Regions from separate parts of the Paracoccus sp. PARArs4 genome, predicted to be linked through region 2. Evidence: riboswitches for the same ligand, from Rfam matches in the RefSeq annotation. Region 2 holds a riboswitch; the other holds the start of a gene.
The links. Region 2 has a riboswitch for cobalamin ahead of QMZ16_RS12060 (energy-coupling factor ABC transporter permease). Riboswitches for the same ligand answer to the same signal wherever they lie in the genome.
Positions count from the first base shown of each region.

Region 1: another riboswitch for cobalamin. It lies ahead of QMZ16_RS14020 (ABC transporter substrate-binding protein); the one in region 2 lies ahead of QMZ16_RS12060 (energy-coupling factor ABC transporter permease).

Region 1 covers NZ_CAMZMW010000019.1:2,596-14,637, reverse strand. The annotation lists gene QMZ16_RS14080 (polysaccharide deacetylase family protein) at 1-116, opposite strand, end outside; gene QMZ16_RS14075 (SDR family NAD(P)-dependent oxidoreductase) at 113-871, opposite strand; gene QMZ16_RS14070 (ABC transporter permease) at 874-1,713, opposite strand; gene QMZ16_RS14065 (ABC transporter permease) at 1,713-2,636, opposite strand; gene QMZ16_RS14060 (ABC transporter substrate-binding protein) at 2,636-4,126, opposite strand; gene QMZ16_RS14055 (GntR family transcriptional regulator) at 4,123-4,872, opposite strand; gene QMZ16_RS14050 (Asd/ArgC dimerization domain-containing protein) at 4,981-5,892, shown strand; gene QMZ16_RS14045 (SDR family oxidoreductase) at 5,966-6,715, shown strand; gene QMZ16_RS14040 (Lrp/AsnC family transcriptional regulator) at 6,737-7,183, opposite strand; gene QMZ16_RS14035 (LysE family translocator) at 7,288-7,893, shown strand; gene QMZ16_RS14030 (ABC transporter ATP-binding protein) at 7,823-8,629, opposite strand; gene QMZ16_RS14025 (iron ABC transporter permease) at 8,626-9,645, opposite strand; gene QMZ16_RS14020 (ABC transporter substrate-binding protein) at 9,642-10,643, opposite strand; cobalamin riboswitch at 10,753-10,965, opposite strand; gene QMZ16_RS14015 (MBL fold metallo-hydrolase) at 11,004-11,888, opposite strand; gene QMZ16_RS14010 (YeeE/YedE family protein) at 11,885-12,042, opposite strand, start outside.
Region 2 covers NZ_CAMZMW010000014.1:13,849-25,890, forward strand. The annotation lists gene QMZ16_RS12030 (flagellin) at 118-960, shown strand; gene flaF (flagellar biosynthesis regulator FlaF) at 1,075-1,392, shown strand; gene flbT (flagellar biosynthesis repressor FlbT) at 1,389-1,805, shown strand; gene QMZ16_RS12045 (DUF1217 domain-containing protein) at 1,802-2,578, shown strand; gene carB (carbamoyl-phosphate synthase large subunit) at 2,687-6,025, shown strand; gene cobF (precorrin-6A synthase (deacetylating)) at 6,093-6,824, opposite strand; gene QMZ16_RS12060 (energy-coupling factor ABC transporter permease) at 6,821-7,486, opposite strand; cobalamin riboswitch at 7,521-7,739, opposite strand; gene QMZ16_RS12065 (cobyrinate a,c-diamide synthase) at 7,758-9,083, opposite strand; gene cobM (precorrin-4 C(11)-methyltransferase) at 9,080-9,853, opposite strand; gene QMZ16_RS12075 (cobalamin biosynthesis protein) at 9,850-10,173, opposite strand; gene cbiE (precorrin-6y C5,15-methyltransferase (decarboxylating) subunit CbiE) at 10,170-11,333, opposite strand; gene QMZ16_RS12085 (cobalt-precorrin-6A reductase) at 11,332-12,042, shown strand, end outside; gene cobJ (precorrin-3B C(17)-methyltransferase) at 12,036-12,042, opposite strand, start outside.

The DNA.
Region 1 (12,042 bases), on a different contig from region 2:
GGCCGTGCGTTCCGCGTGGCCCACAGGTAGGGCGAGACCGCGTCCACATCGACGCTGAAACACGCGGCGGCGCGCTTGCCCTCGGGCCAGGGATATGGCGCAGGCGCCCAGATCATAGCGGCGACTTCTTGTCCTGATAGACGTCGAGGCTGCCCGCCGAATTGCCGCCATCGACCGACAGGGTCGCGCCGGTCACGTTACGGGCCGCGTCGGATGCCAGGTACAGCGCGGCATTGCCGACATCCTCGGCGGTGGTCTCGTGGCCAAGGGGGATGTTCGCCATCACGCGGTCGACATGTTCCTTGGGCAGGCTGGACACCGCGCTGCCCGCCGCGAAGCCCGGTTCCAGCGCGTTCACGCGGATGCCGAATTCGGCCAGTTCCAGCGCGAAACCCTTGGTCAGGCGGTCCAGCGCGGTCTTGGACATGCAATAGGTCACCATCGTGCGCCGCATCTTGCGCGCCGCCCCAGACGAGATGTTGATGACATTGCCCCTGACGCCGGCCTCGATCATCTGCAGCGCGAAGCCGCGCGTCAGCACGAAGGGCGCGCGCAGGTTCACGGACATGATCCGGTCCCAATCCGCGACCTCCATGTCCAGCATGAAGGCCGACGGATAGAGCGCGGCATTGTTGATCACCACGTCCGGCGCGCCCCATTCGGCGGCGACGGCATCCAGCAGGTGGTCCAGCCCGGCATCGTCGGTCAGATCGGCGGCAACGGCAAAGCCCGGCATCCCGTCCACGTTCAGATCGGTCCGGCAGACGATCGCGCCGTTGGCCTCGAACTGGTCGGCCAGGGCGCGGCCCATGATGCCGCTGGCACCGGTGACGACCACGCGCTTGCCCTCGAAGGCGGTTCCGAAATGCATTCTCAGCGTCCTTTTCCAATGATGTCGCTCAGGCGGTCGCCAATCAGGTTGGCCGACAGCACCAGCATGAACAGGGCAAGCCCCGGGAAGGTGGCGATCCACCAGGCCGTCGCGACATAGTTGCGGCCCGTGGACAGCATCGCGCCCCAGCTTGCGGTGGGCGGCTGCACGCCGAGGCCCAGGAATGACAGGCCCGCCTCGAACAGGACCATCAGCCCGAATTCCAGCGTGGCCACGACCAGGATCGGCCCGATGATGTTGGGCAGGATGTGGCGCAGCAGCGCGCGCGGGACCGAACAGCCCATCGACCGCGCAAGGGTCACGAAGGGCTGGCGGGCGACCGACAGCGTCTGACCATAGGCCACGCGGGCATAGCGCGGCCACCGCGTCAGCACGAGGACCAGGATCACGTTGAAGAAGCCCGGCCCCAGCACCGCCACGGTGATGATCGCCAGCAGGATCGCGGGGATCGACAGGAAGATGTCGACCAGCCGCATCAGCACGGTCTCGGTCCAGCCGCGCAGGTATCCGGCCAGCATGCCGACGGTGATGCCCACGACGCCCGACAGCAGCACCGACAGGACGGCCACGGAAATCGACACCCGCGCGCCATGGATCAGGCGGCTGAGGATGTCGCGGCCCAGCTCGTCCGTGCCCAGCCAGTTGGTGGCGCCCCGGCTCTCGAAGCCCGGCACCTTCAGGCGGGCCAGCAGGTTCTGCCGGTCGGGGTCCATCGGCGCAAGAAGCGGCGCGAAGATCGCGACCAGCACCATCGCGCCCAGCAGGATCGCGGGCCACCAGGGCAAGATGCGGGCGGGCAGACGGGTTGCGGCAACGCTCATCACTGGCCCCCCAGACGCACGCGCGGGTCGATCACGGAATAGAGGATGTCGGCCGCGAGGTTGGCGAAGATGGTGGCAAACGCCCCCAGCAGCACGACCGCCTGAACCACCGCGAAATCGCGCGAGGCGACGGATTGCACCGTCAGCTGCCCCAGACCCGGCCAGGCGAATACCGTCTCGACGATCACCGCGCCCGCCAGCAGCTGAGAGATCTCGAGCGCCGTGATCGACACGACCGGAATGGCCGAATTGCGCAGCAGGTGCCGCCGGACCAGCCGGGGCGTGCGAACGCCCCGCGCACGGGCGGACCTCACATAGTCGCGGCCAAGCTCGTCGATGACGGCAGAACGCGTGATCCGCGCATAGGTCGCCAGCGACAGAAGCCCAAGCGCGATCGAGGGCATCACCAGATGCGCCAGCGTGCCGGTGCCCGAAGGCGGCAGCCATTTCAGCCAGACCCCGAAGACGAGGATCATCATGATCCCGCTCCAGAAGGTGGGCATCGACTGGCAGGCCAGCACGACGCCCATGATCCAGCGAGAGATCGCCCGCCCCCGCGTCAGCGCCATGACGACGCCCGCGGGCAGACCGATGGCGAAGGCCACCAGCAGCGCGCCCCCCGCCAGTTGCAGGGTCTGGGGGATGCGGCTGGCCAGGATCTCGGCCACGGGGGCGTTCTGGATATAGGACCGGCCCAGGTCGAAGCGCAGCATGTCGCCAAGAAAGGCGACGTACTGTTCGATCAGGGGCCGGTCGAAGCCAAGCGCGCTGCGCATGGCCTCGAAATCCTCCTGCGTCGCCGTCTCGGGCAGCAGCAGGGCGGTCGGATCGCCGGTCAGGCGCTGGATGAAGAACACCAGCGTGATGACGCCGAACGCCGTGACCATTGCCTGAAGCAAGCGTTTCAGAAGGAAGGCGGACATCACTCGGACCAGCTCATGCGGTTGAGGAACATGCTCTCATTGGCGGTCGGCGTGAATTCCAGCTCGGACGCCGCGCCATACAGCACCGCCGCCTGGTACATCGGCAGCAGATAGTAGTTGTCCCGCACGATCTGGTGGACCTGGGCATATGCGTCCTGACGGACCTCGGGGTCCAGCGACACGCGGGCCTCGTCCAGCAGCTTGTCCAGTTCGGGGTCGTTCACGCGGCTCCAGTTGCTGTCGGAATGCAGCAGCGGATAGGCGATGCCGTCGGCGTCCTGGCAGGCGCAGGACCAGCGACCGAAGCTGAGTTCCGCGTTGTCCGCGGGTTCGGACCGCACGATGTTCAGATAGGTCGGCATGTCCGTCACGCTGATCGAGACGTTGAAGCCCACATCGTTCAGCATCTGCTGCAGCGCCTGCACGATGCGCTGATCGAAGACCGGCGCGGTGGCGAAGGTCGCGGGGGTCGCGGCGACATCCGCCTTGGCCGACACGATCTCCTTGGCGGCATCGGGGTCGAAGACCCAGGGCTCGATCCCCTCGGCATAGCCGAAATGCGCGGGCGAGGACAGCTGCGCCATCGGCACCTCGCCTGCGCCCAGCAAGCCCTCGGTGATGCCCAGATTGTCGATCGCCATGCTGGCGGCCTTGCGCAGTTCGGGGTCGTCGAAGGGCGGCTTGTCCAGGTTCATGCCCAAATAGGCCACACGCTCGGTCGGGGCGGACAGCGCCTTGACGTCGCCCTGACCTTCCAGCTGCGCGGCGCCGTCGCTGTCCAGGCCCACGACCAGATCGGCGGTGCCCGCCTGAAGGTTCGCAAGGCGCGTCGCGGCATCGGGCACGGCGCGGAAGGTCGCGCCCTCGAACGGACCGGCCTCGCCCCAGTAATCGTCGTTGCGGGTCAGCGTGACGGACACGCCGCGATCCCAGCCCTCGAACTTGTAGGGGCCCGACCCCACGGGGGCCGCGTTGAACGCCTCGGCGCCGACTTCCTCGACCACGTGCTTGGGCACGACCGACAGCTTGACCAGCTGCGCCATCAGCGCCGGATAGGGACCGTCGGTGGTCAGCTTGACGGTCACGTCATCGACCGCCTCGGCAGATGCGATCTGGTTGAACTGACCCAGCTGCGGCGAGGCGAATTCCGGGTCGGTGATGCGCTGGACGGAAAAGACCACATCCTCGGCGGTCAGCTTCTGGCCGTCATGGAAGGTCACGTCGTCGCGCAGCGTCAGCAGCATCTCGGTATCGCTGACCTGTTCCCACGCGGTCGCGATCTGCGGCACGATGTTGCCGTCATTGTCGCGCGTGACCAGGTTGTCGAAGATGTTGCGATAGACATAGTAGCTGTCGGGGTTCCACTGCACCTGCGGGTCCAGCGAGGACGGCTCGCCCGACAGATCGACGGTCAGGTCCTTGGCCATCGCGGGCAGTGCAAGGGTGGCGGCTGCGACACTGGCCAGCAGCAGGTTGAGCTTGGGGGTCATTGAGGTCTCCTGTTGGTCGCAGCGTTTTCGTGGTTGTTGCGCGCCGCCAGCCCGCTGCCCGGCATCAGCGGCGCGTCGTTCTTCAGAAGCTGGCGAAGGAAATAGCGTTCCTGCGCATCGATCAGCGCCAGTCGCGCGCGCTCGATGCCGGCGGCGTCGCGTTGCAGCACCGCCCCCACCAGGTCTGACACGTCGTCCCGGCGGAACAGCGTGCCGCTGTCGCCTTCCAGGAAATGGGTGATCCGCGCGGAATGGTGCCACAGCTTGCGCAGGTGGCGCGCGGTGAAGGGGTTGATCGCCCCCAGAAGCAGCCCGTCGATCCGGTCCACATGCAGGCGCACCGCGCTGACCGCGGCATCGTCGCCACCGCGAGACAGGGCCTTCAGGATGTCGTGGATCTGCTCCATCTCGGTCAGGGCGGCGTCGGTCAGGCGCACATGGGCAAGGCCGGGTTCGACGATGCGGCGGGCCGACAGCACGTCGCCGATCAGCTGGCCGGTGATCGGCAGCACCTCCCACCCCATCCGCGCCTTGGGCGATGCCCATCCGTCGAAGCCCAGCCGCATCAGCCCCGCACGGGCCGCGGCGCGCGACAGGCCGAAACGCTCCATCGCGTCGGCCTCGGTGATGACCTCGCCGGGCGCGATCTCGCACCAGATGGTGGCGGCAAGCATCCGGTCCTCGGCAAAGCGGGACTTGGCGTCGGGGCTGGGAAGCCCGCCATCCGAAAGGCCCGAACGCAACATGGGAGAGCTTGGATCATACATGAAATGTCATACCGCTCGCTTTAACATGTCAGGTATGGTGTGATGACATATTCAATCTGGCAAGAAAAATCTGCATGGAGGATTGCCGTGACGAAAAAACTGTCCGTTCTCGGGGCACTTGGGCTTCTGGGCCAGCATCTCGTGGCACGCCTTCTGCGCGAACCGGGACTGGAGATCGTCAGCCTGCACGATCATCGCCACGCAGAATCGGCTGCCGATCTGCCGTGGTTCGCAGCGCCCGAGGCCCGCGATTTCGTGCTGGGCCAGCGCATCCTGTCCCCCGATGCCGCCGCGCCGGGCGACCTGATCCTGTCCTTCCTGCCCGATGCGGGCGCCGAGGCGATCGAGAAGCGGCATCTGGGCCGCGGCGCGCGCATCCTGTCGCATTGCGAATACGCACGCGGGGCGGGGCTGCTGCTGGCGCCCGGAATGCCGCTGCCGGACACGCGCGGGCATCAGCTTCTGGCCACGCCGAACTGCACGACCGCGATCTGCGCCCTGCCTCTTGCGCGGCTGCACCGCGCCTTCGGGATCGACGCGCTGCATGTCACGACGCTGCAGGCTGTCAGCGGCACGGACCTGCCGGGGATGCAGGCGCATCGGGCGCATGACCACGTGACCTCGGTCCTGCCGGGCGAGGCCCGCGCGCTGGAGGATGAACTGCGCATCCTGTTCGGGGGCGCCTTCACCACCAGTTGCATGGCGACGCGCGTTCCGGTCTGGCGCGGGCACACGATCACGCTGACCGCGCGGCTGGCCGCGGATGCGACCCGCGAACAGATCGCCGCGGCGCTGTCGGACGTGCCGGGCATCCATCTTGCGACGGCCCCCGAGGCGATGCCCCTGCACCGCCCCGAGATCGTGCAGGAGGACGCGTTCTGCACCATCGAGGGACTGCGGATCGGGCCGGACGGCTGGCTGCAGCTGACCCTGCGCGGCGACAATCTGGGGATGGCCACGACGGGACTGATGGTCGATCTGGCGGGCATCCTGCCGTGACGCCCTTTTCCTTCGGGTCTCCACGCGATTAGGGTGTCGTCCGAATATGCAGCACAAGAACGGGGGCGGCAGGATGGCCGACATGAAGGACAAGGTGGTTCTAGTCACGGGCGCAAGCCGGGGGATCGGCGCGGCGACGGCGCGGCTGTTCGCGGATGCGGGCGCGAAGGTCGGCGTCATGGCCCGCAGCACGGATGCCGTCGCGGCCCTGGCGTCCGAGATCGGCGGCGTGGCGCTGGCAGGCGACGTGGCCGATGCGGTGGCGATGCAGCAGGCCGTCGCGACGCTGCTGGAACGCTTCGGCCGGCTGGACGTGCTGATCAACAATGCGGGGCTAATCGGTCCCATTGCGGGCATAGCCGATGCCGACCCCGACGAATGGGGCCAGGCCATCGACGTGAACATCAAGGGCGTCTTCAACGGCATACGCGCGGCCCTGCCCGTGATGCGCAAGGCGGGGGGCGGCACGATCCTGACCATCGGCTCGGGCGCCGCGCATGGCCCGCAGGAAGGTTGGAGCGCCTATTGCGCCAGCAAGGCCGGGGCGCTGATGCTGACCCGTGCGCTGGACCTCGAGGCGCGCGGCGACGGCATCCGCGCCATCAGCCTGTCGCCCGGCACCGTCGCCACCGACATGCAGGCCGCGATCCGCGACAGCGGCATCAACCCGGTCAGCCAGCTCGACTGGTCCGTGCATATCCCGCCCGAATGGCCCGCCCGCGCGTTGCTGTGGATGTGCGGCCCCGAGGCCGATCAGTGGCTTGGCGACGAGATCTCGCTTCGGGACAAGGGGATCCGCCGCAGCGTCGGCCTGATCGACTGAGACACCCGCGCGGCCTGCCCGTCAGGTCGCGCGTTCGTCCTTGCTGCTGTCCATGACGATGTGGGAATTGATCGCGTTCACATGCGACTGCGTGCCCAGAACCTCGGTATGGAAGCGCTTGTAGGCCGCAAGATCGGCGGTCTCGACCCGCAAGATGTATTCGAACGAGCCCGCGATGTTGTGGCACTCGACCACCTCGGGGGCGGCGGCCATTGCGTGCTCGAACCCCTCTTGCGCGCGCTTGTTGTGCGATGACAGCCCGACCATGACATAGACGGCCAGCCCCCGCCCCATCCGTTCGGGATCGGTCACCACGCGATAGCCGCGGATGATGCCCGAACGCTCCAGTTCCTGCACGCGCCGCAGGCAGGCCGAGGGCGACAGCCCGACCCGCTCGGCCAGCGCGACGTTGCTGATGCGCCCGTCGCGCCGCAAAGCCTGCAATATCTTCACGTCCAGAGGATCCATCGGGGCCTTTCATTGCGCGATTATCGCGTTCAGCACGATATTTGGCGGATCATTGCGCCGGATCACCGCTATTGTTGCGCCGAACCAAGCCAGAGACAAGACCGATGACCATGACCGTCCTGACCGCCCTTCTGGGCTTTGCCCTTGCCGCCACGATCACGCCGGGGCCGAACAACCTGATGCTGATGGCATCGGGCGCGAATTTCGGCTTTCGCCGGACGCTGCCGCACATGATCGGGATCGTGGGCGGGGTCTCGTTGATGTCGCTTCTGGTGGGCGCGGGGCTGATGGCGCTGTTCCAGGCGGTGCCGGTGCTGAACACCGTGCTGAAGGTGCTGTCGGTCGGCTATCTTCTGTGGCTTGCGGCCAAGGTCGCGACCGCCGCCCCCATCCAGGACCGCGCCGCCGATGCGCGCCCCATGACCGCGCTTCAGGCGGCGGCGTTCCAGTGGGTCAACCCCAAGGCATGGGCGATGTGCCTGTCGGCCGTCACGCTCTATGCGCCCGACCGTTCGTTCCTGTCGGTGGCGCTGGTCGCGGGGGCGTTTGCGCTGGTGTCCTTTCCGGCGATCTCGGTCTGGGCGTGGCTGGGGACGGTGGTCCGGCGCTGGCTGTCGAACCCGGTGCGGCTGCGGGTCTTCAACGTGACGATGGCGGCGCTGCTGGTCGCCTCGCTGTGGCCGGTGCTGGGGCTTGGCGCAGGGGCTTGAACCGCATCAGCCGGCTGCCGTCGTCGGGATCGGTCAGCACGGTGGCGCGAACGCCGAAGACATCGGCCAGCAGGTCCGCGGTCAGCACCTGTTCGGGCGGCCCGACCGCGACCAGCCGACCGGCGGACATGACCGCCAGCCGGTCGCAGCGCATCGCCTGGTTCAGGTCGTGCAGCGCGATCATGGTGGGGATGCGCAGGGCGTGCACCAGATCCAGGATCGCCAGTTGATGGCCGATATCCAGATGGTTCGTCGGCTCGTCCAGCAGCAGGATCGCGGGGTCCTGCGCAAGGGCGCGGGCGATATGGGCGCGCTGTCTTTCGCCGCCCGACAGGGTGGACCAGTCGCGATCCGCAAGATGGGTCAGATCCGCGCGTTCCAGCGCGCGGGCGACATGCGCCGCGTCCGCATCGGACCAGCGCCGCAGCGCGTCCAGCCAGGGCGTGCGCCCAAGCGAGACCGCATCGCGGACGGTGATGCGGTCGGCGGTCTCGGCGGATTGGGCGACCATCGCCATGCGCCGCGCCACGTCGCGACGGCGCAGACTGCAGATGGGGTGCCCGTCCAGCGTCACCGCCCCGCGATCCGCCCGGATCAGGCCCGACATCAGCCGCATCAGCGTCGATTTCCCCGAGCCGTTCGGCCCGATCAGGCCCAGAACCTCGGGGCCCGACAGCCGCAGGTCCACGTCGCGCAGGATCCCGCGATACGACAGCGATCTGGCCTCCAGCGTCATGCGGACCCCCTTGCCCGGATCAGGATGACGGCAAAGGCAGGCGCGCCGACCAGCGCGGTCACCACGCCGATGGGCAGGGTCTGACCCGGCACCAGCACGCGCGCGATCACGTCCGCGGCGATCAGGAAGACCATTCCGGCAAGCGCGGTCGCCGGAACCAGCCTGCCATGCCGGCTGCCCACGAGGAACCGCGCCGCATGGGGCACGACCAGCCCCACGAAGCCGATGGCCCCGGTGACCGAGACCATCATCGCCGTCGCCCCCGCCGTCGCAAGAATCAGGACCGCCTGCACGCGGCGCACGGGCACGCCCAGCCCCGCCGCCGCATCGCTGCCGAAGGCGAAGGCGTCCAGCGCGCGCACGTGCCACAGCGTGACGGCCAGCGCGACGATGGCAGCGGTCAGCGTGCTGCCGACATCCTCCCACCGGGTGCCGGACAGGTTGCCCATCAGCCAGAACATGATCCCGCGCGCTTGTTCTGCATTGGCCGACCGCGCGATCACGAAGCTGGTCAGCGCGTTGAACAGCTGCGAGCCCGCAATCCCCGCCAGCACGATCTGCGCGGCACCCCGAGCGCCCGGTCCGCCGCCAGACAGCCGTGCAAGGCCCACGACCAGCGCGAAGGCCGTCAGCGCACCGATCAGCGCCCCCGCCGACATGGGCAGCATCCCCGCCCCGAGGCCCGCCACCGCGACCAGCACCGCACCCGTCGACGCCCCCGCCGAGATGCCCAGCAGATAGGGATCGGCCAGCGCATTGCGCAGCAGCGTCTGCAGCACCAGCCCCGAGATCGCCAGCCCCGCCCCGCAGGCCCCCGCGACCAGCGCGCGCGGCAGGCGATAGGCCCAGACGATGCCCTGGTCGATGGGATCGACCGCGTGGCCCGCGTCCCACAGCTGGTTCGCCAGCGCTTTCCACACCGTCGCGGGCGGGATCGGCGTCTCGCCCAGGGCCGCGCCCAGCAGGGGCGCGACCACGATCAGGCCAAGGATCAGGGGCAGCGTCCGAAGCGTCATTCGGCCAGCCTGCCCATCCCCTCGGCCATGGCCTCCAGCCCGTCCAGCATGCGGATGCTGCCATGCATGGCCTCGGCGTCGATGATGACGATGCGGTCATCGCGGACCGCCTGCATGCGGCTGGTCACGGGATCGCTGCGCAGGAACTCCAGCTTGGCCTGCACGTCGTCGGCCGGGAAGCGGCGGCGATCCATCCGCGCGATGAACAGGACCGAGGGATCGGCGCGGGCGATGGTCTCCCACCCCACCGTCGGCCATTCCTCGTCGGATGAGACGACGTTGCGCAGGCCCAGCCGGTACAGCATCCAGGCCGGGATGCCCATGCCCCCTGCCATGTAGGGATCGGCCTCCATCTCGGACGAGGAGAACCAGACCGCCGCCGAGGCGTCGGGCAGATCCAGCGCCCGCGCCTGCGCCACGACCGCGCGTTCGCGCGATTGCAGGTCGGCGACCAGCGCATCGCCCGCCGCCTGCGCATCCATCACCGTGGCGATCTGCGTGATGCTGTCCCACAGCGTGCCGATGTCGAAGGGCGCAAGGCGCGTGCCGTCGGCGCCGACAAGATTGTCCTTGCCGCTGCAATCGGTCGGCATGACATAGGTCGGGATGCCCAGATCTTCGAACTGTTCGCGGGTGCCGACCGCGCCCTGTTCGCCGATCATCCATTCGAACATCGTGGGCACGAAGCCGGGGCGCTTGTTCACCACGGCCTCGAAGCTGGGGGTGTTGTCGCTGATGCGCTCCACCCCGGCGTCGATCCGGGCGTAATCCGGCAGCACGCCGTTGAACCACAGCGCCGTGCCGGCCATGCGGTCCTGCTGCCCCAGGGCATAGAGGATCTCGGTCGTGGACTGGCCGATCGAGACGACATTCGCCGGGCGTTCCGGGATCGTCACGCGATGGCCGCAATTCTCGATGGTCAGGGGGTATTCGGTCGGCGCGGCAAGCGCCGCCAGCGGAAATCCAGTCGCGCAGATCGCGATCGCAAGCTTCTTCATCTTGTCGTCCTTCATCGTTGTGAAGGACGGGGCAAAGGAAGGCGCAGGACGACGTTCCGGCGGGACCGGGCGCATCGCCAGCGTGATCCCTCCGGGGCACCCCGCCCGGCATGGTCGCAGTCGCGATGGCAGGTCTCCTGACTTGCGGATCGCGGCCTTGCCCGCCTTCCCGGCGCGGGCGCCAGTGGCATATGGGGTCGGCTACCGCTTACAGTTGCGGGGGCAGTCGCGGAATCGGCACCTTCTGGTTACACCTCACCGCGTTCCCTTTTCACCCGCCCGGAACCTTGGCCGCGCGGGAACCATCGCAGCGATGCATGACCGCTGCCGGGGGCCAAGTCAATCGGCCAGGACCGCGACCTACAGTCCGTTGACCGGCACCTTCAGCATGGGACGGCCATCCCTGTCGGTCGGAACCTCGCCCCCGCGCATGTTCACCTGAAGCGAGGGGATGATCAGCCGCGGCATCGCCAGCGTCGCGTCGCGTTCGGTCCGGAAGCGGACGAATTCCTCGCGGGTGCGGCCATTGCCGACATGGATGTTGTGGGCCTTTTCCTCGGCCACGGTGGTCTGCCACTGGATGTCGCGGCCGTTCGGGCCGTAATCGTGGCACATGAACAGGCGCATCTCGTCCGGCAGCGTCAGGACGCGCTGGATGGAATCGAACAGCACCCCCGCATCGCCGCCGGGAAAATCGGCACGGGCCGAGCCGCCATCCGGCATGAACAGCGTGTCCCCGACAAAGGCCGCGTCGCCCATGACATGGACCATGCAGGCGGGGGTGTGACCGGGGGTATGGATCGCAAAGACCGGCATGTTGCCCACCATGTAGCGGTCGCCATCCTCGAACAGGCGGTCGAACTGGCTGCCGTCGCGCTGGAACTCGGTCCCCTCGTTGAAGATCTTGCCGAAGGTGTCCTGAACGACCATGATCTGCGCGCCGATGCCGATCCTGCCGCCCAGCCGTTCCTGGATATAGGGCGCGGCGGACAGGTGGTCGGCATGGACATGCGTTTCGATGATCCATTCCAGCCGCAGCCCGCGGTCGCGCACCTGGCGGATCAGCTCGTCCGCGTGGTCATGGGTGATCCGCCCGGCGGAGTAGTCGATGTCCATCACGCTGTCGATGATCGCGCAGGCGTCGGATGACGGGTCCCGCACCAGGTAGCTGATCGTGTTCGTGTCCTTGTCGAAGAAGCCGTGAACCTCGGGGTGGATGTCCATGCGAAGCGGAAAGGCGGTCATCTGGGGATCTCCTTCGGGCGGGGGGCCGGGAACGACATGCGGCGCAGCATGAAGCCGATGATGACAGCCGACAGGAACAAGGCAACCTCCCATCGCAGGGTCCCGAGCGCGGGGATCGCAGCCCCGGGGCAGAAGCCCGCGATGCCCCAGCCGA
Region 2 (12,042 bases):
TCAATCACCGGCAGCTAGAACGGTGACATGCCGATCACGGCACGGGGCAGGACCCCGCCAGGTCAGAAGGCCGCTCATGCAAACCCTGGTGCAAAGCACCGTTTACCGGAGGATAACATGTCCAGCATTCTGACCAACAACAGCGCGATGGTGGCCCTTCAGACCCTGAAGAGCATCAACTCGCAACTGGGCAAGACCCAGTCCGACATCTCGACCGGCAAATCGGTCGCGACGGCCAAGGACAACGCGGCCGTCTGGGCGATCTCGAAGGTCATGGAAACGGACCAGACGGGCTTCAAGACCATCCAGTCGAACCTGAACGTCGCGGATGCCGTCGTCTCGACTGCCCGCAGCGGGGCTGAAGAAATCACCAACCTGCTGAACGAGATGAAGGAACTGGCCATCGGCGGCGCGAACGACGCGGCCGATCACGCCAAGATCCAGACGGACATCTCGAAGAAGGTCGAACAGATCACCTCGATCATCGGCGGCACGCAGATGAACGGCGTGAACCTGCTGAAGACCAACCCGACCGCGGGCAATACCAGCTTCACCGTGCTGGGGTCGCTGGATCGGACCAACGGCGCTGCGGCGACCTCGGCCAACAACATCTCGGTCGACTCGGTCGATTTCGAGGCCGGGCTGAACGTTGCGGGCCTGACCGCGATCACCGACCGTGCCTCGGCCCAGACCGCCATCGGCGAGATCGAGGCCCTGATCGACGTCGCGGTGCAGGGCGCCGCCGACCTGGGTTCGGCGGGCAAGCGCATCACCGACCAGTCGAGCTTCGTCGGCAAGCTGGCGGATTCGCTTAGCACCGGCATGGGCTCGCTGGTCGATGCCGACATGGAAGAAGCCTCTGCCCGCCTGCAGGCGCTGCAGACCCAGCAGCAGCTGGGCATCCAGGCGCTGTCGATCGCGAACCAGTCGCCGTCGGCCGTCATGTCGCTGTTCCGCTGATGAACAGGGCGGGCGCCATGACGGCGCCCGCCACCCCCACACTTCTCCAGAACGGGATGCACGATCTTGAACGCGGTAACGCCACTGGCCGAACACGGCTACAGGAACCCCGGGATGCGCAGCGCGCGCGATGCGGAATACGACGTCTTTGCCCGCGTCACGCGCATGCTGCGACAGGCATCCGATCGCAAGGACAGGCGCGACATCATCGCCGCCGTCGCGAAGAATACCGAACTTTGGACCTTGCTGGCCTTCGATCTGGCCGAACCCGGCAACGGGCTGCCAGATGATGCCAAGGCCGGGCTGATCTCGTTGGCCGGTTTCCAGATCCGCCACGGGCAATCGGTCATGGCGGGCGAGGCAGTGACCCAGCCGCTGATCGATATCAACATGACCGTCATGCGCGGTCTGCGCGGAGAGGTGGGCGCATGAGCGGCCTGGTCCTGAAACTTGCCCCGAACGAGCGTGTCCTGATCAATGGCGCTGTCATCGAGAATGGCGACCGGCGCAGCAAGATCGCGATCAAGACGCCGAACGTGAACGTCCTGCGCCTGCGCGACGCGATCCATCCCGACGATGCCGGAACCCCGGTCGCGCGTGCCTGTTACATCGCGCAGCTGATCCTGTCGGGCGATGCCGAACCCACCGAGGGCAAGCGGCAGCTGCTTCTGGCGATCGAGCAGCTGAGCCAGGTCTTCGACGACCGCGACAGCCGCATCATCCTTGGCCAGGCGACCGAGGCCGCGGTCGAGGACAACCCCTATCATGCGATGCGCAGGCTGCGCGAATTGCTGCCGCGGGAAACGCGCCTGTTCGCACGCGCGGCCGCGCCCCGACCGGCATGACGGCGATCTTCATCGGAAGCAGCGGGATCGCCGGCTGGAAGATCGTCCAGCGCAGCGAGGAACGGCAGATCAAGGCGGTCGAGGCCGACCCCATCGTCCAGCGCTCGACCGCGTATTTCCAAGACAAGATCGGCGGCGTCACCGGTGCCGCCGATCTGGTCGACGACTATCGCCTTCTCAGCACCGCATTGTCCGCCTTCGGGCTGGAAGATGACATCGCCAACAAGGCCTTCATCCGCAAGGTGCTGGAATCGGACGTGTCCGACGCCAACTCGCTCGTGAACCGCCTGTCGGACAAGCGTTACAAGCGCATGGCCGAGGCGTTCGGCTTCGGGTCTGCCACGCAGCCCGCCGATCTGGGGCAGACCATCGGCAAGGCCTTCGTCCAGCGCGAATTCGAACGTCGCATCGGCGAGGGGGACGAGAACCTGCGCCTTGCCCTGAATGCGCGGCGAGAGCTGGAGGACATGGCCCGGCGCAGTTCGACCGACAAGACCCTGTGGTACGAGGTCATGGGCAACGCCCCCCTGCGCGAGGTCTTCGAAGGCGCGTTCGGTTTCGGCGACAGCTACGGCCAGCTGGACGTCGACCGGCAGCTGGAGGAGTTCATGAACGCATCCGAGCGGTATCTCGGCAGCTCCAGCTTCGCGGATCTGACCGAGGCGGGCACCATCGACAAGCTGATCGTCAACTTCCTGGCGCGCAGCCAGATCCAGACCGGCGAGGTGCAGAACCGCTATAGCACCGCGCTGGCCTTGCTGTCGGGCGGCTGAGGCCCGCGAAATAGGGTCGTGCAGGGTCCGCGGCACCTTGCGTCCTGACCTGTCTTGGCTATAACCCCGGACGATTTGCGCCAATCTCAGCCAGCCGCGGAGGCCATGATGCCGAAAAGAACCGATATCAAATCCATCCTGATCATCGGCGCCGGCCCCATCGTCATCGGGCAGGCCTGCGAATTCGACTACTCGGGCGCTCAGGCCTGCAAGGCCCTGCGCGAGGAAGGCTATCGCGTCATCCTGGTCAACTCGAACCCGGCCACGATCATGACCGATCCGGAAATGGCCGACGCGACCTATATCGAACCGATCACCCCCGAGATGGTCGAGAAGATCATCGCCAAGGAACGCCCCGACGCGCTGCTGCCGACCATGGGCGGTCAGACCGGCCTGAACACCGCCTTGGCGCTGGCGGATAACGGCGCGCTGAACCGCTATGGCGTGGAGCTGATCGGCGCGCAGCGCAGCGCCATCGAGATGGCCGAGGACCGCAAGCTGTTCCGCGAGGCGATGGACCGCATCGGCATCGAGAACCCGCGCGCCACCATCGTCGCGGCGCCGAAGCTGGCCAACGGCAAATACGACATCAATGCCGGCGTCGCCGAGGCCATGGAGGCGCTGGAGGATATCGGCCTGCCCGCGATCATCCGCCCCGCCTTCACGCTTGGCGGCACCGGCGGCGGCGTGGCCTACAACCGCGACGACTACGAACGCATCGTGCGTTCGGGGCTGGACGCGTCGCCCATGGCGCAGGTGCTGGTCGACGAAAGCCTGCTGGGCTGGAAGGAATACGAGATGGAAGTCGTGCGCGACCGCGCCGACAACGCCATCATCGTCTGCGCCATCGAGAACGTCGATCCGATGGGCGTCCACACGGGCGATTCGATCACCGTCGCCCCCGCGCTGACCCTGACCGACCGCGAATACCAGCGCATGCGCAACGGATCGATCGCGGTCCTGCGCGAGATCGGCGTCGAGACCGGCGGTTCCAACGTGCAATGGGCCATCAACCCCGAGGACGGCCGCATGGTCGTGATCGAGATGAACCCGCGCGTCTCGCGCAGCTCGGCGCTGGCGTCGAAGGCGACCGGCTTCCCCATCGCCAAGATCGCCGCCAAGCTGGCCGTCGGCTATACCCTGGACGAGCTGGACAACGACATCACCAAGGTGACGCCCGCCAGCTTCGAGCCCAGCATCGACTATGTCGTCACCAAGATCCCGCGCTTCGCCTTCGAGAAGTTCCCCGGCAGCAAGCCCGAACTGACCACCGCGATGAAATCGGTGGGCGAGGTCATGGCCATCGGCCGCAGCTTCCACGAATCGCTGCAGAAGGCGCTGACCTCGATGGAGAACGGGCTGACCGGCCTGGACGAGATCGTGATCGAGGGCGCCGCCGACCAGGGCAAGCCCGCCGTGATCGCGGCGCTGTCCAAGCAGACGCCCGACCGCATCCGCATCATCGCCGAGGCGATGCGCTTCGGCATGACCAATGACGAGATCCAGCGCGTCACCAGCTTCGACCCCTGGTTCCTGGCCCGCATCCGCGAGATCGTGGACGCCGAGCATCGCATCCGCGAGGGCGGCCTGCCCGAGGATGCCGACGATCTGCGCGCGATCAAGATGATGGGCTTCACCGATGCCCGCCTTGCGCATCTGACCGGCCGGGACGAGGCCGACATCCGCCGCGCCCGCCGCGCGCTGGACATCAAGCCCGTCTTCAAGCGCATCGATACCTGCGCCGCCGAGTTCGAGGCCCAGACCCCCTACATGTATTCGACCTATGAAGCCCCCGCGATGGGCGAGGTGGAATGCGAATCGCGCCCCTCGGACGCCAAGAAGGTCGTCATCCTGGGCGGCGGTCCGAACCGGATCGGCCAGGGGATCGAGTTCGACTATTGCTGCTGTCACGCCTGCTTCGCGCTGACCGGCGCGGGCTACGAGACCATCATGGTCAACTGCAACCCCGAGACGGTCAGCACCGATTATGACACCAGCGACCGCCTGTATTTCGAGCCGCTGACCCTGGAGCATGTGCTGGAGATCCTGCGCACCGAGCAGGAGAACGGCACCCTGCACGGCGTCATCGTCCAGTTCGGGGGCCAGACGCCGCTGAAGCTGGCAAACGATCTCGAGGCCGAGGGCATCCCGATCCTGGGCACCACCCCCGACGCGATCGACCTTGCCGAGGACCGCGAGCGGTTCCAGAAGCTGCTGAACGATCTGGGCCTCAAGCAGCCGATCAACGGCATCGCCAGCACCGACGAGCAGGCGATCGAGATCGCGGGCCGCATCGGCTTCCCGCTGGTGATCCGCCCGTCCTATGTCCTTGGCGGCCGCGCGATGGAGATCGTGCGCGACATGGACCACCTCAAGCGCTATATCCGCGAGGCGGTAACGGTGTCGGGCAAGAACCCGGTCCTGCTGGACAGCTATCTTGCCGGCGCGATCGAGGTCGACGTGGACGCGCTGTCGGACGGCAAGACCGTCCATGTCGCGGGCATCATGGAGCATATCGAGGAAGCCGGCGTCCATTCGGGCGACAGCGCCTGCTCGCTGCCGCCGCACACGCTGGACGCCCCCACCATCGAGGAGCTGAAGCGCCAGACCGTCGAGATGGCGCGCGCGCTGAAGGTCGTCGGCCTGATGAACGTGCAGTTCGCGCTGAAGGGCGACGAGATCTACGTGCTGGAGGTGAACCCGCGCGCCAGCCGCACGGTGCCCTTCGTCGCGAAGGCCACCGACAGCGCCATCGCCTCGATCGCCGCGCGCCTGATGGCGGGCGAGCCGATGTCGAACTTCCCCGCCCGCGCGCCCTATCCCGAGGGCGTCGGCCCCGAGGACGACCTGCCCTTCGCCGACCCGATGACCCTGGCCGATCCGATCACGCCCTGGTTCTCGGTCAAGGAGGCCGTGCTGCCCTTCGCCCGGTTCCCGGGCGTCGACACGCTGCTGGGGCCGGAAATGCGTTCCACCGGCGAGGTGATGGGCTGGGACCGCAACTTCCCGCGCGCCTTCCTCAAGGCGCAGGTGGGTGCCGGCACGCATCTGCCGCACGAGGGTCGCGTCTTCGTCTCGGTCAAGGATTCCGACAAGACCGAAGCCCTGGCGCAGGCCGCGCGCGACCTGACGCAGATGGGCTTCACGCTGGTCTCGACCTCGGGGACGGCGGACTTCCTGGCGGGCCACGGTGTCGAGACGCAGCGCGTCAACAAGGTCTATGAGGGTCGCCCGAACATCGTGGACCGCCTGAAGAACGGCGAGATCACGATGGTGCTGAACACGACCGAGGGCGCGCAGGCCATCGCCGACAGCCGCGAGATCCGCGCCGTCGCGCTGTATGACAAGATCCCGTATTTCACCACTGCCGCGGGCAGCATCGCGGCGGTGGCGGCGATCAAGTCGCGGGGCGAAGGCGAGGTCGGCGTCCGTTCGCTTCAGGCCTGAGCCTTCTGCAGAAGATCAAAGGCGGCCCCGATTTCGGGGCCGCCTTAGTTTTCAGGCCCGCGACCTTTCAGGCCCGCGCCAGAAGATAGCAGTCCATGATCCAGCCGTGACGCGCGCGGGCCTCGGCGCGCATCGCCCTGATGCGCGGGGCGGCCTCGGCCAGCTGGCCTTCCGCGATGATCTCGCGCTCCATCCCCAGATAGGCGCCCCACCAGATGTGCAGGCCATGGGGCGGCAGGTCGGCAAAGGCGCAATGACCGTCCAGCATGACGACGACGCGGTCCGCGCCGGGGGGCCAGCCCTCGTCGCGCAACCGGCGTCCGGTGGTGATCTGGACGGGGGCGGCAAGATCGTTCAGCGGTATCGCATGGGCCGCGCACAGCGCCTGGATCGCGGTGATCCCCGGCACGACGCGCACCGGCAGGCCCAGCCGTTCCGCGATCCGCAGGCTGCTGTCGTAGAGCGACGGGTCCCCCCAGACCAGCACCGCGACCGTGCCGCCGCCTGGCAGATGCGCGTCGATCTGCGCCCGCCACGCATCCGCGATCGCATTGTGCCAGTCGTTCACATGGGACAGGTAATCGCCACCCGATGCCCGCTGCGGCAGGTCGAACCGCACGACGCGGCCTTGCGGCGCATGGGCGGCCACGATCTGCGCGCGCAGGCCGGCAAGATCTGCCTTCTCCTCGCCCTTGAGAGGGATCAGGATCAGATCGGCCCGGGACAATGCCCGGGCCGCCTGGAAGGTCAGGTGATCGGGGTTTCCGGCCCCGATCCCGATCAGCGAAAGCTCGGTCACGCGAACAGGCGGCCCGTTACCAGCGGGCTGCCGCGCAGGCCGCGCAGCGACTTCGCACCGGCCAGCACGGCCAGATCGACCAGCGGTTCAAGCGCGATGACCAGCATGTAGGCCGCGCCAAAGGACATCACGCCGCCGATCGCGGCCATGCCCTGACCCCAGAACGCCCAGAAGGCGACCCAGGCGACGATCCCGCCCTGGTAGGCCGTCGACAGCGCCAGCGCCTGGCCATAGCGCAGATCGACATAGGCGGTGCCGGGCGCGATGATCCGGCCCGCGATCTCGCGCAGCAGGAACAGGGGCACCAGCAGGGTGGTCACGTTCATGCCGTATTGCGGCAGGTCCGCCGGGGCGAAGAACAGTCCCTGCAGCGCAAGGCCCGCGGCAAGGCCCAGTGCGGCGGGGGCGGCGCCCAGCAGCAGGAACAGGGTTGAACCCAGGATCAGGTGAACCTCGGACACGCCCACGGGGAATTTCGGCAGGACCTGAAAGAAGACGAAGGTCAGCGCCGTGGCGATCACCGCCCGCGCCGCAAGCGAGGGCAGCCCGCGCAGGCCGTGGTCCTTTGCCGCCAGCCGCAGCGCATAGAGGCCCGCGGTCGCCGCGGTGGCATAGCTGAGGATGATCTTCGCGCCGTTCACGACGCCCGGTTCGATATGCATTTTTGTTCTCCTGTCGCCGTCACACCCGACGGCCGTGGCATTTGCGATGCATGGCCGGTCTCCTGGCTTGCGGGTCGTGGCGGGGCGTCGGCCTTCCCGGACGGGTCCAGTGGCGCGCGTGACGCCCGCTCTCCGCATACAGTCGCGGGGGCGGCTGGGGCTTCGGGCGCCGCGATTTGGTCCGCCCTTCCCCATTCCCGATGAAGCCCGACACGTATCGCGTCATCCGGGCACCATGCGTCCTCAGCCAGACACGACGATCACGCTTCCGTCAAGTCGCGGCGGGCGCGATCAGGTGGAAGAACGTCCCGCTGACCTGCCCGCCGCCATCCGTCGCGCGGTGGCTGCCGGTTTCCGCGACCTCGCGGCCATTCGCGTCGGTGACATGGGCCAGGGGCGCATCGGGTTCGGACAGGATCGAGGCATAGTGGAACTCGTGCCCCCGCAGCGCGGCGCGTCCCAGCCCCGGCAGCGGCGCCAGCGGTGTCGCGCGGCGGTATCCCAGGTGCATCCGCCGCTTGTGGTAGCTGGTCTCCAGCCCCAGCAGGCCCAGCATCGGGTGACGCTGCCCCTCGGCATCGACCAGCCCCGCGCCAAGCGCCATGTAGCCGCCGCATTCCCCGTGCACGGGCCGCGTGCGGGCAAAGCGGTGCATGGCCTGCCGGAATCCGTCCGCAGCGGCCAGCCGTCCGGCGTGCAGTTCCGGGTATCCGCCAGGCAGCCAGCAGCAATCCGCGCCGTCGTCCGGCCCCTCGTCGGCCAGCGGCGAGAACGGCAGGATCGTCGCGCCCGCCCGCCGCCACGCGTCGATCACATGCGGATAGGTGAAGGAGAACGCGGCGTCCCGCGCGAGCGCGATCCGCCCGCCGGGGGGCGTCATGGCGGTGGGCGGATCGGCGGGCGGCAGGGGGCGGGCCGCCGCCGCACCCAGCATCGCGTCCAGGTCGCAATGCGCGCCGATGAAGTCGCCCGCATGGTCCAGGATCGCCTGAAGGCCCTCGGTCTCTTCGGCCTGGACAAGGCCCAGATGGCGTTCGGGCAGGGTGATGTTGCCCTGTCGCGGCAGCGCGCCCAGCACGCGGATGCCCGCGCGGTCCATCCCCTCGCGGATCAGGGTTTCATGCCGGGCCGAGGCCACGCGGTTCAGCACCACCCCCGCAAAGGGCAGGTCGGGCTGCAGCGTGGCGAAGCCCCGCGCGACCGCCGCCGCCGACTGCGCCTGCCCCGACACGTCGATGATCAGAACCACCGGCCAGCCCGTCAGCGTCGCGATCTCGGCGCTGGCGCCGATGCCGGATTCGCCCCGATGCGCAACGCCGTCGAACAGGCCCATCGACCCCTCGGCCAGCACTAGGTCGGCATCCGGCTGGGCGGTGACATGAGTCAGGATACGCCCCCGCTCCATCGCCCAGGAATCCAGGTTGAAGGACGGCCGCCCCGAGGCCGCGCGGTGGAAGCCCGGGTCGATATAGTCCGGTCCCGACTTGAAAGGCTGCACATCCATGCCGCGGCGGCGCAGCGCGTTCAGAAGGCCCAGCATCAGCACCGTCTTGCCGGTGCCCGATGCGGGGGCAGAGATCATCAGTCCGGGCGTCATTCGGGGAACCTGGGGTTGGGGCCGGTCGGGCGGTACCGGCGGTCGTAATCGGCGGCATAGAGGCGGCTTTCCTGGAACCCCTCGGCGCCAAGTGCGGGGCCGACAAGGATCAGCGCGGTGCGGTCGATGCCCTGGGCCGCCTGTGCGATGGTGGCAAGGGGCGCGCGGATGACGCGCTGGTCGGGCCAGCTTGCGCGCCAGACGACCGCCACCGGGCAATCCGGCCCGTAGTGTGGGGACAGATCGGCCACCACGCGGTCCAGCGCATGGATCGACAGGTGGATCGCCAGCGTGGCGCCGGTGGCGGCGAAGGCGCTCAGGCTCTCGCCCTCGGGCATGGCGGATGCGCGGCCAGGGGTGCGGGTCAGGACGACCGATTGCGCAAGGCCGGGCAGGGTCAGTTCGGATTGCAGCGCCGCGGCGGCGGCGGCGAAGCTGGGCACGCCGGGCGTCACCTGCACGGGAATGTCCAGCGCGCGCAGGCGGCGCAGCTGCTCGCCCATCGCCGACCAGACCGACAGATCGCCCGAATGCAGCCGCGCGACGTCATGGCCCGCCGCATGGGCGGATGCGATCTCGTCGATGATCTGGTCCAGGCTGAGGGGGGCGGTATTCACGATCCGCGCGCCTTCGGGGCAGTGATCCAGCAGCGCGGGCGGGATCAGGCTGCCGGCATAGAGGCAGACGGGGCAGGCGGCGATCAGGTCGCGCCCGCGGATGGTCAACAGGTCGGCGGCGCCCGGTCCGGCGCCGATGAAGTGGACGGTCATGGAACCTCGGCTATGGCGATGGTGACGGGGCCGCAGGCGGTGCGCGGCCCCAGAAGGCGGCCCCCTGCGGCAATGGCTGCGGCCTCGGCCACCGATCCGGTGGCGAAAAGGTTCAGGATGCGGGGCGATTGCGTGGGGGTTTCGATGCCCGCGACATCGACCAGCCGCAGGGGCAGGGCCAGCGCCTGCGCGGCGGCCCGCAATTCGGGCGCGCGTGCCGCGATGCCCGCCAGCAGGTCGGCCCCGCCTGCGCGGGTCAGCGCGGTGGCGATGGCTGCGGGCGGCGTGCCCGGCCTGCATCCGATGCCCGCGATCCTCATGCGGGGCGGCTCCATTGGGTGACGGGACGGGCGGGCTGCCAGCCGCGCATGCCGCCAAGGGGCGCGGCCTCGCTGAGGGCGATGCGGGTCAGGCTGCCGCCATGGCGGGCATGCAGCGTGGCCAGCAGGGATTCGGTCTCCAACGTCACGGCATTGGCGACGATGCGGGCAGGCAGGGGAAGGATGGCGTCGAACAGCTCTGCGCTGCCGCCGCCGCCCACGAAGATCGCGTCGGGTGCGGGCAGATCGCGCAGGGCATCGGGGGCGGTGCCCTGCAGCGCGTCGATGCGATGCGCCACGCCGAAGCGGTCGCGGTTGCTGCGGATCAGGTCCAACCGATCCTCGCGCGGTTCGATGCAGATGGCGCGTCCCCCCGCCAACGCCCATTCGACCGAGATCGACCCCGACCCGCCGCCGATATCCCACAGCAGCTCCCCCGGTCGGGGGGCAAGCGCGGCCAGCGTCATCGCGCGGACGGGCGATTTCGTGATCTGGCCGCGATGGTCGAACAACTCGTCCGCCCGCCCCGCCGCCATGGGCAGGCCGAAGCCCGCGGGCAGGTAGTCGCCGTCGATGGCGACGGCCACGGGGGCCTCGTGGCCGTCCCGCAGCGGGCCGACGCGTTCGCGCGGGCCGCCCAGGCGCTCCAGCACCGTCAGCCGCGCCGCATTCGCGCCCATGTCGCGCAACCATTCGGCCAACGCGGCAGGCGCATTGCCGTCCCGCAGGGTCGCGATGATGCGGCAGCCGCGATGCAGATGCGGGCGAAGCTGCGTGAATGGCGCGGCATGAAGGCCAAGCGTCGCGCAACGTTCCAGCCGCCAGCCCATGCGCGCGGCGGCCAGCGAGAAGACCCCCGCCACCGGAAAGGCCCGCCATTCCGTCGGGTCCAGATGCGCCGCGATGCTGCCGCCCGCGCCGAACCAGAACGGATCGCCCGAGGTCAGCATCGCCACCCGTTCCCCCCGCAGCGCAAGGATCGGGGCCAGATCGAAGGGCACGGGCCATTCGCGGCCCCGCGCGCCCACCCCTGCCAGCGCCAGGTGACGCGGCCCGCCGAAGACGATGCGCGCGTCCTCCAGCGCCTTCCGGCTTGCGGCGCCAAGGCCCGGCAGGCCATCCTCGTTCAGACCGATGATCGACAGCCAGGGTTCAGACATGACGCGCATCCTTCTTCTGGGCGGCACGACCGAGGCCCGCCGCATGGCGGATGCGCTGGCGGGGATGGATGCGATCTACAGCCTTGCGGGCCGGACGGCGCAGCCATTGGCCATGCCCATCCCCATGCGCATCGGCGGCTTCGGCGGTCCCGAGGGGCTGGCGGATTACCTGCGCCGCGAGGGCATCACCCATGTGGTCGACGCGACCCATCCCTTTGCCGCGCGGATCAGCGCCAATGCCCATGCGGCCTGCGATGCGCTGGGCCTGCCGCTGATCCGGCTGGTCCGTCCGGCATGGCGCGGCGAGGGGTGGCTGCACGTGCCCGACATGGCCGCCGCTGCCGCGGTGCTGCCGCGCGATCCGGCGCGGGTTTTCCTTGCGATCGGACGGATGCACCTGTCGGAATTCGCGCATCTGCCGCATCGCTGGCTGCTGCGGCTGGTCGATGCGCCAACCGCCCCGCCGCTGCCCCGCGCACAGGTGGTGATCGACCGCGGCCCCTTTACCGTCGATGGAGACCTGTATCTGATGCGCCGCCACGGCACCACGCACCTGGTGGCCAAGAACAGCGGCGGCGCGGGGGCCGAGGCCAAGCTGCATGCCGCGCGCGCCTTGGGCGTGCAGGTCGTGATGATCGACCGCCCCGTCCTGCCGCCGCGTCCGCACGCGGCCCATCCGGCAGAGGTGCTGGACTGGCTGCATCACGCC